DNA from 2 places in the Rossellomorea sp. DUT-2 genome. Region 1 is predicted to be linked to the other one. Evidence: a T-box and tRNA genes for the amino acid it is inferred to sense, from the RefSeq annotation. Region 1 holds a T-box; the other holds one or more tRNA genes.
What was found. The T-box of region 1 lies ahead of alaS (alanine--tRNA ligase). A T-box ahead of a tRNA ligase gene usually reads a tRNA of that ligase, here a tRNA-Ala.
Positions count from the first base shown of each region.

Region 1 (4,433 bases):
AATGCTCATCAGCTAAATGTGGGAACATATTGTATTGTGGCGAGTGGAAGGGGCCCGAGCAATCGGGAAGTCGATCATGTGGTTTCAGCAGTAAAGGAAATCAAAGAGCAATATAATTTAAAAGTATGTGCATGTTTAGGCTTACTAAAAGACGATCAGGCGAAACGGTTAAAAGAAGCAGGGGTGGACCGTTATAACCATAACATCAATACTTCAGAGAACCATCATGAAAACATCACCACTTCCCATACATATGAAGACAGGGTGAATACCATTGAACAAGCGAAAGCACAGGGGATTTCTCCCTGTTCCGGTATCATTGTCGGCATGAAAGAGACATTACAGGATGTGGTCGATATGTCCCGCAGCTTAAAGGTGCTGGATGCCGACTCTATTCCAGTGAACTTTTTACATGCAATAGATGGTACACCTCTTGAAGGAACAAACGACCTCGATCCGAGATATTGTTTAAAGGTCCTTTGTTTAATGCGCTTCATCAACCCGACAAAAGAGATCCGGATATCAGGGGGACGGGAAGTGAATCTGCGCAGTTTACAGCCGCTGGGACTTTATCCGGCCAACTCGATCTTTATTGGTGATTATTTAACGACAGCCGGTCAGGAAGGGACAGCCGATCACCAAATGCTTGAAGATCTGGGGTTTGAAGTTGATTATGTGAAGGAAGTAAGGGAGCAGGCAACATCATGAAAAGTGAATAAATAAATTTGGTGGGTGCTTTGGAAAAGGTTACTCCTTATGAAATCAAGAAAATATCCCACACTATATAAGAACGGTGATTAAACATCGTTTGGCCGGATATTCTCATTGAACAAGTATAAAACAAGCCCGGATTGGTCATGATGGTAGGGAATACACACCAGGTTTTGGTGTAATAGAGGTGAACCTTACCGATGAAGTGTCCAAATTGTCAGAGCAAAGATATCGGAAAGATCGGCATCAACCAATATTATTGTTGGGGTTGCTATATAGAGCTTTCCTTGTCAAAGGGAGTCATTCATACTCATCAAGTGGAAGAGGATGGATCACTGAGCTCCTTAGACGACTTGTTTGATGAGGAAGAACGCCGACTAAGCTAGGAAGAGGTGTCTTTCTTGAACAAAACATTTGCATCCATCGTTGGTTTTGGAGCAGGAATTGCGGCTTCCATCTATTCACAAAGATCCAACATGATGAACCAAAGACAAATGAAACGAATTCGTAAACAAGTAAAGAAACTTTTTTAACAGCTAAAAAGGCTGACTTTCGGGTCAGTCTTTTTTTATGTTTACACCTAAATGAATAAAACACCCTTCTATCTTCGAACAATAGAGAAGAGAAGGAGGTGTTGATGATGGAAAAGAGACCTTATGCCAAATGGTTGTACCGACTTTCAATTGCCCTTATTCTTGCTTTATTCCTATATATTCTCTATTTATTAAAGCCTGTATGGCATCCGGTCCTGGAAGTATTGTTCTTTTCGCTCCTGCCTTTTTTGATAGGGGGCTTCATTGCCTACTTGCTTCATCCTATAGTAGAAAAAATCCATGAGGCGGGCATTCATAGAGGAATAGCCATCATGCTCATCTACATCCTATTCTTCGGAGGATTAGGATACTCAGTCTACAAGGGAACTCCGATCATCATACATCAGCTGAAAGATTTATCAGAGAATGCGCCACTATTTACAAAGCAATACCAGAGGTGGCTGGATTATGTGCAAAGTGAGACCTCCACTTGGCCAGATGGGATACAATCTCAATTAGAGGAAAGAATTGACGGGATCGAAGCCTGGTTGACGGGGCTTGTTGCAGTCGTTCTGGCTACTGTCATGAAGTTTATGAACAGCCTGCTGCTTGTTGCGATCATTCCCTTCGTATCCTTTTATTTATTAAAGGATATTACGAAAGTGAAAAAATTTCTGTGGCAGCTTACTCCAAAAAAATGGAGGAACAGCGCTGTTTCATTCTCAAAGGACGTGGATGAATCGCTGGGAGGCTATATCCGGGGACAGCTTTTAGTTTGTTTGATCATTGGGGGACTTTCAGCATTGACGCTCTGGTTGATTGGTATGAAGTATCCCTTGATACTCGGATTAATCATTGGGGTAACCAATGTAATACCCTATTTCGGACCGATTATCGGAGCCGTTCCAGCAGCCATCGTGGCAAGTACGATTTCCGTCAATATGATGATATATGTCGTCATCATGGTCGTCATTCTTCAATTTCTGGAGGGGAATATCTTATCACCCCTCATTGTCGGAAAAAGCCTCCATATGCATCCACTGTTTATTATGGCTGCCCTTATCATTGGCGGTGAAGTAGGGGGTGTGATCGGCATGATTGTGGCAGTACCTTTTTTAGCTGTGGTAAAAGTAGCGATTTTACATGGACGAACCCATTTCATTCATACAGCAGGGGAAGATTAACTGAAAAAATAACAATCAACATTGACAAATACAGTGAATATTTCTATAATCCAACATATACAAGTATTCGAATAAAATGAAAGCTATGAAGGACCTCAGTACGTTATAGTCCATCTACCAGAGAGGAATCCCCCAGGCTGTAAGGGATTCTAGATGAAGGATAACCGAATGCTAATCCTGAGTGCAGGTAAAGCCTGCCGTCTATCCGCGTTAAGGTGTTTTGAGGGATGAATATAAGAAAAGCGGAAGGGCTTTCCTTTATTCATAACCAGGGTGGTACCGCGAGAAACAGCTCTCGTCCCTGTTTTAGGGATGAGGGCTTTTTTGTATTCTTTTTTAACTATACATACTCATTAAAGGAGGAAGTTTCAAGTGAACAAATTAACAGGCGCAGAAATTCGTCAGAAGTTTTTAGATTTCTTTCAGGAAAAAGGACATGGGGTGGAACCAAGTGCACCATTAGTTCCACATGAGGATCCGTCCCTTTTATGGATCAATAGTGGGGTAGCGACATTAAAGAAATATTTCGATGGACGTGTCATCCCTCAAAATCCTAGGATCGTGAATGCCCAAAAGTCGATTCGTACAAATGATATTGAAAACGTAGGGAAAACTGCACGCCATCACACGTTTTTCGAAATGCTTGGAAACTTCTCGATCGGAGAATATTTTAAAGTAGAAGCGATTGAATGGGCTTGGGAGTTCTTAACGGATAAAAAGTGGGTCGGCTTTGATCCTGAATACCTATCTGTTACCATTCATCCCGAAGATCACGAAGCATTTGACATCTGGAACAAAAAAGTTGGCGTACCAGCTGAACGAATCATTCGCATCGAAGGGAACTTCTGGGATATCGGGGAAGGTCCAAGTGGCCCGAATACAGAAATCTTCTACGATCGTGGGCCGGAATATGGGGACAATCCTGAAGACCCTGAATTATATCCGGGTGGAGAGAATGATCGTTACCTTGAGGTATGGAATCTTGTGTTCTCACAATTCAATCATAACCCTGATGGAACGTACACTCCGCTCCCTAAGAAGAATATCGATACCGGTATGGGACTTGAACGTATGGCATGTGTCGTACAAGAAGTACCGACAAACTTTGATACCGATTTATTCATTCCAATTATAAAGGCGACAGAAGAAATTTCCGGTAAGTCTTACGGAATAGACAGTGACATCGACGTAGCGTTCAAGGTCATCGCCGATCATATCAGAACGGTTTCCTTTGCCATCGGTGACGGAGCTCTTCCATCCAATGAAGGCCGCGGCTATGTATTAAGAAGACTGCTTCGCCGTGCGGTTCGATTTGCGAAACAAATTGAAATCAACCGTCCATTCATGTATGAATTGGTCCCGGTTGTTTCTGAAATCATGGTGGATTTCTATCCGGAAGTGAAACAAAAAGCGGAATTCATCCAAAAAGTAGTGAAAAATGAAGAAGATCGCTTCCACGAAACATTGAACGAAGGGCTTGCAATTCTTTCTTCCATCATCAAGGTACAAAAATCTGCAGGTAATAAGATCGTTCCAGGTGAGGATGTCTTCCGTTTGTATGATACGTACGGCTTCCCGGTTGAGTTAACGGAAGAATATGCAGAAGAAGAAGGATTAACAGTGGATCATGAAGGTTTTGAAAAAGAGATGGAAGCCCAGCGTGAAAGAGCGAGATCGGCTCGCCAGGATGTAGGAAGCATGCAGGTGCAGGGCGGAGTCCTTAGTGACATCACGGTAGAAAGTCGCTTCGTAGGGTATGACACTCTAGAAACGACTGCTACTATTCTTGAACTGCTGGTTGACAATGAGCGTCAGCCTAAAGTAGAGAAAGGACAGGAATGTCAATTCATTCTGGACCAGACACCTTTCTACGCAGAGAGCGGCGGACAAATCGGCGATAAAGGGTACATTGAAGCCATGGGTGTGAAAGTGTTGGTGACAAACGTCAAGAAAGCGCCTAATGGGCAAAACCTTCACTCTGCCATCGTTGAAGAGGGTACGTTAG
Region 1 is NZ_JBQPEO010000002.1:710,848-715,280, reverse strand. It holds gene bioB (biotin synthase BioB) at 1-708, shown strand, start outside; gene ACOSV2_RS09440 (hypothetical protein) at 912-1,097, shown strand; gene ACOSV2_RS09435 (YrzQ family protein) at 1,113-1,244, shown strand; gene ACOSV2_RS09430 (AI-2E family transporter) at 1,349-2,428, shown strand; T-box leader at 2,505-2,734, shown strand; gene alaS (alanine--tRNA ligase) at 2,801-4,433, shown strand, end outside.

Region 2 (4,433 bases), on a different contig from region 1:
TTCGAAATGCCGTGGAACCCGCATGTCCCGATCATTCTATTCGAATGCTTCTCCACGATGGCCCAGCGCATGGGACCGCCTGACTCCAAGTGCTTTTCGTAGTTCTCAACCATGCTTACCGCCACTTCTTTCGATTCAATCGGACTCATTCCGAAATAGCGGAGAACGTCACCGGAAGTATAGAGTTCATAAAGGAAATCGACATCTTCCATCGTAATCTGCCTTAGTACGATTCTCTCTGTTTCAAATACTGGATATTTTCCCAAAATTATCAATCCCCTTTGTACATGAAAGTATACCATGTAAGGGGGCGGGGGAGGATAGGAAATTTTATAGTCCCTTTTCCGTTCATGGTTTGTCATATGGGAAAGTTGCATGAGGAAGCATAGCTGGAGACTGATCTCTCGAAACACAAATGAACTGATCGTAAAAGCCCCTGTCAATTAGACAGAGGCTGCTTCATCATGACTTCATTCCGGCAGATTGTGTATCCGGTCTTCCTGACTTTGAAGGAAATGATACGTCTTGCACGTCGGTCAGAAGAGATGGATTTAATTCAGAAACGGATGCTTGACCGGAAAGGGCTAACGTCAAATCGAGGTCGGCCAGTATATTCCGGATGACTTCCTTCACTCCTTGTTCACCAGCCAGGGTCAATCCATACATATAGGGTCTACCTAAGAGAACGGAACTCGCTCCGAGGGCCAATGCTTTCACAACATCCGCACCCCGTCGGATTCCACTGTCAAATAGTACAGGGATCCGTCCATTCACAACCTGACAAATAGCCGGCAATGAACCTAAAGCTCCAACGGCCCCGTCAACCTGTCTTCCACCATGATTGGATACAATGATCCCATCCATTCCGTGATCGATGGCAAGCTTTGCGTCCTCGGGGTGTAGAATTCCTTTAAGAAGAATCGGCAGACTTGTATGATCTCGCAGGAATTCCAGGTCATCCCACGTCAAACTGGCATTGCCAAACACTTTGGACCAAAGGGTGGCAGCTGCCTTACCGTCAACTTCAGGGGGATCTTTCAGCATTGAACGAAAGACAGGGTCGCTCACATAATTCCCAACTCCTTCTCCCGACAGAAAGGGAAGATACGCGTTTTCAAGGTCTGATTCACGCCATGCCATCATCGGGGCATCAAGAGTAACGACGATTGCGGAGTATCCGGACGCTTCAGCCCTCTCCAGCATACTGGCTGCAATCTCACGGTCGTTGCTCCAATATAGCTGAAACCATCTTGGGGAGTTACCCATGACAGAAGCGATTTCCTCCATGGAGTAAGTAGAGGCTGAGCTTGCAATGAACGGAACATTCATGGATGATGCAGCACGTGCAGACGCCAGCTCCCCATCAGGGTGAACGATGGATTGCACTCCGATGGGAGCGAGCATAAGAGGGGAGGAGAATGTATCTCCCCATAAAGTTACCTTCAGATCACGGTTTTCCACGTTATTCAGCATACGGGGAACAATCTGCCAGCGGTCGAAGGCATTTCTGTTGGCGCGCATCGTATCCTCACCGCCGGCACCTCCAGCTACATAATAAAAAGGACCGTCTTCAAGCTTTTCCCGGGCCATTAGTTCAAGCTCTTCAAACCTGAATGGAATGGAGGGACGGACCTTCCTCTGATAGATTTCATTTTGGACATGGTTTCCATACTGATTCATGGTATTCTTCTCCTTTCTTCTATGCCGGAACAGGTGCGAAAAATAAAAAGGAAGCGTATGTAAAAGGCGATTTCCTTATAAGGAAAATGGTACTTGCATAATTCAGAAAAGTCAATTTATTTCAAGGTGAAAAAAGAGACCGATCATACGACCGGACTCCTATGGTATTAGTATGTTTGAGACGACGATATTTTCTATGAGGTATTATGTTGACGGTAAAACATACATTGTCACTGAATCGATGAACCGCCAACCATCTAAAAACATAAAAAAACGTCCTTATTGAAAATAAGGACGCCTTCTTTATGTATGGAGCATAGCGGGATCGAACCGCTGACCTTTTGGCTGCCAGCCAAACGCTCTCCCAGCTGAGCTAATGCCCCGTGAATCGGTCAAGATTAATTATAAGAAATGTTCATAGCGTTCGTCAATCTTTTTTTATAATATTCTTAGCTTTAATTTATATAAGAGCGGCGAACCATTGTCCGCCGCTCTCCAGACATGGACTTAAGATACTCACTCCACATCTTCATCCTTTCATCTATTCAACAACGCTAACCCTTTCACCATTGCCAGCGCTTCTTTATCGGCAATCACCGTGACATGTTCGTGGCGATTCAAGATAGAAGCAGGGAAGTTCTCAGAGATTTCTCCTTCAACTAACTTTTTCATGGCCACTTGTTTCGCCTCACCTGAAACAAGGAGAAGGATTTCTTTGCTTTTCATAATCGAAGAAATCCCCATTGTGATGGCTTGTGCAGGTACTTCATCCATCGAGTCGAAATAACGGGCATTAGCCTCGCGTGTTGACTCGGCAAGCTCGACAATGTGGGTGTTAGTATCAAAAGAAGTACCTGGTTCATTAAATCCGATATGTCCGTTGCTGCCGATTCCCAGAATTTGAAGATCGATTCCTCCATGTAAACGGATCTTTTCATCATATGCCTCACATTCCTTTTCGAGGTCGACTGCTTTTCCAGAAGGGATATGAGTGTTCTCTGAATCAATATCAATATGTTTAAATAGGTGATCATTCATGTAATGGTAATAGCTGTTAGGGTGTTTACCGGATAACCCGATGTATTCGTCCAAATTAAAGGAAGATACATGTTGATAGGAAGTCCTGTTCTGTTTATGGTCATGGATCAATGCCTCATAAAGCCCTTGTGGTGTTCCGCCTGTGGCCAATCCCAGTGTCAGTTGTTTAGAGCTTTTCACCTTGGATAATAGATAGTCTGCAGCGACTTGACTCATTTCCTGGTAGTCTTTCACTTCAATTAGTTTCATGAGTATCATCCTCTCGAATATAGGCTATTTTTCCTTTGCAAATTGTTGTGTATACATCTCTGTTTTCGTCCAGGATGACGAGGTCTGCATCTTTCCGGGGAGCAAGGCTTCCTTTTCGATCAAAGACATTCAATTGTCTGGCAGGGTTTTCAGCGGTCATTTTGATCGCACTTCTCATATCCCCGGTTGTGAATTCCTGGATATTTGTAAAGGCATCCCTCATCTTCAATACGCTTCCTGCTAATGTGTCCTCGTCTAATAATGCTTTCCCGTCCTTAACCGTCACCATCTGGCCGCCAAGATCATATTGGCCATTCTTCAAGCACTTGGCTCTCATGGAATCAGTGATAAGGATTAATCGCTCGTCTGTAATTTGATCGAATGCCAATTGGACCATTTCTGGACGTACGTGGATACCATCTGAAATCAATTCCACCATTAATTCTTTTCGAAGGAAGGAGGCGCCGACAATACCAGGCTCCCGGTGATGAAGTCCCGACATTTGATTGAACAAGTGGGTAACATGGGACAAGCCTGCATCGATGGCTTTCCCGACCTGATCATAGGTTGCATTGGAATGGCCCACTGAAGCGACAATTCCATTCTCTTTTAAGTAACGGATCAATTCGTATTCATCATCAAGTTCAGGGGCAAGGGTCACCAACTTAATATTCTCTCCTGAAAGAGCATGCCAGTTTTTAAATACTTCTACATTTGGCTTTTGGATACGGTTCAGAGGCTGTGCCCCTGCCTTACCCGAGTTAATGAATGGCCCTTCTAAATGAATGCCGAGTATTTCTGCCTGACCACCCCTTTGATGGTTTGACATATAGTCTGCCGTTGCCGTCAAGGCTTTTTCGATTGCACCGGATGCTTCCGTCATGGTTGTCGCAAGGAAGCTCGTGGTTCCTTCTTTCGGAAGTGTCCCGGTCATCGTATCAAGAGCTTCTCGCGTGGCATCCATTGTGTCGGCACCATTTACTCCATGAATATGAATATCTATCATTCCCGGGACAACACTATATCCATGGGGAAGCGAAATCACTTTGTATTCTTCAGAATCGTTTAACTGGGAACGGTCACCCATTTCGGTGATCTTTCCATTCGCTATTTTGATATACCCTTTTTCATATACTGTATTTTCTGCATAGATGTCTCCATCCAAGATAAGTAGTTTCTCTATATTTGAGGTCACTGAAATCACTCCTTGAGTACTTTACACTTCTACCATAACATCGTTTAGTATAGATGTCTATACCAGTTTGTGTTTGGTCAGTGTATTTTGTTATTTTCAAAAGTAATTAGACTCTATTATCTCATCAAATCTCTATTTATATTGATAAAATTGGTATAGACAACCATTCCTTTTTAATGATATGATTTGTTTTGTTTAAACGCTTTCACTTGAAGAAAAGGAGAGAATAGTATGTTAGGTTTCTTACAACGAATTGGTAAATCGCTCATGC
Region 2 is NZ_JBQPEO010000004.1:469,261-473,693, forward strand. It holds gene ACOSV2_RS17615 (GNAT family N-acetyltransferase) at 1-266, opposite strand, end outside; gene ACOSV2_RS17620 (lactate 2-monooxygenase) at 463-1,680, opposite strand; tRNA gene ACOSV2_RS17625 (tRNA-Ala) at 1,991-2,063, opposite strand; gene nagB (glucosamine-6-phosphate deaminase) at 2,218-2,967, opposite strand; gene nagA (N-acetylglucosamine-6-phosphate deacetylase) at 2,954-4,162, opposite strand; gene nagE (N-acetylglucosamine-specific PTS transporter subunit IIBC) at 4,394-4,433, shown strand, end outside.
Region 2: it has a tRNA-Ala gene. The T-box ahead of alaS (alanine--tRNA ligase) is inferred to sense a tRNA for this amino acid. The anticodon was not compared.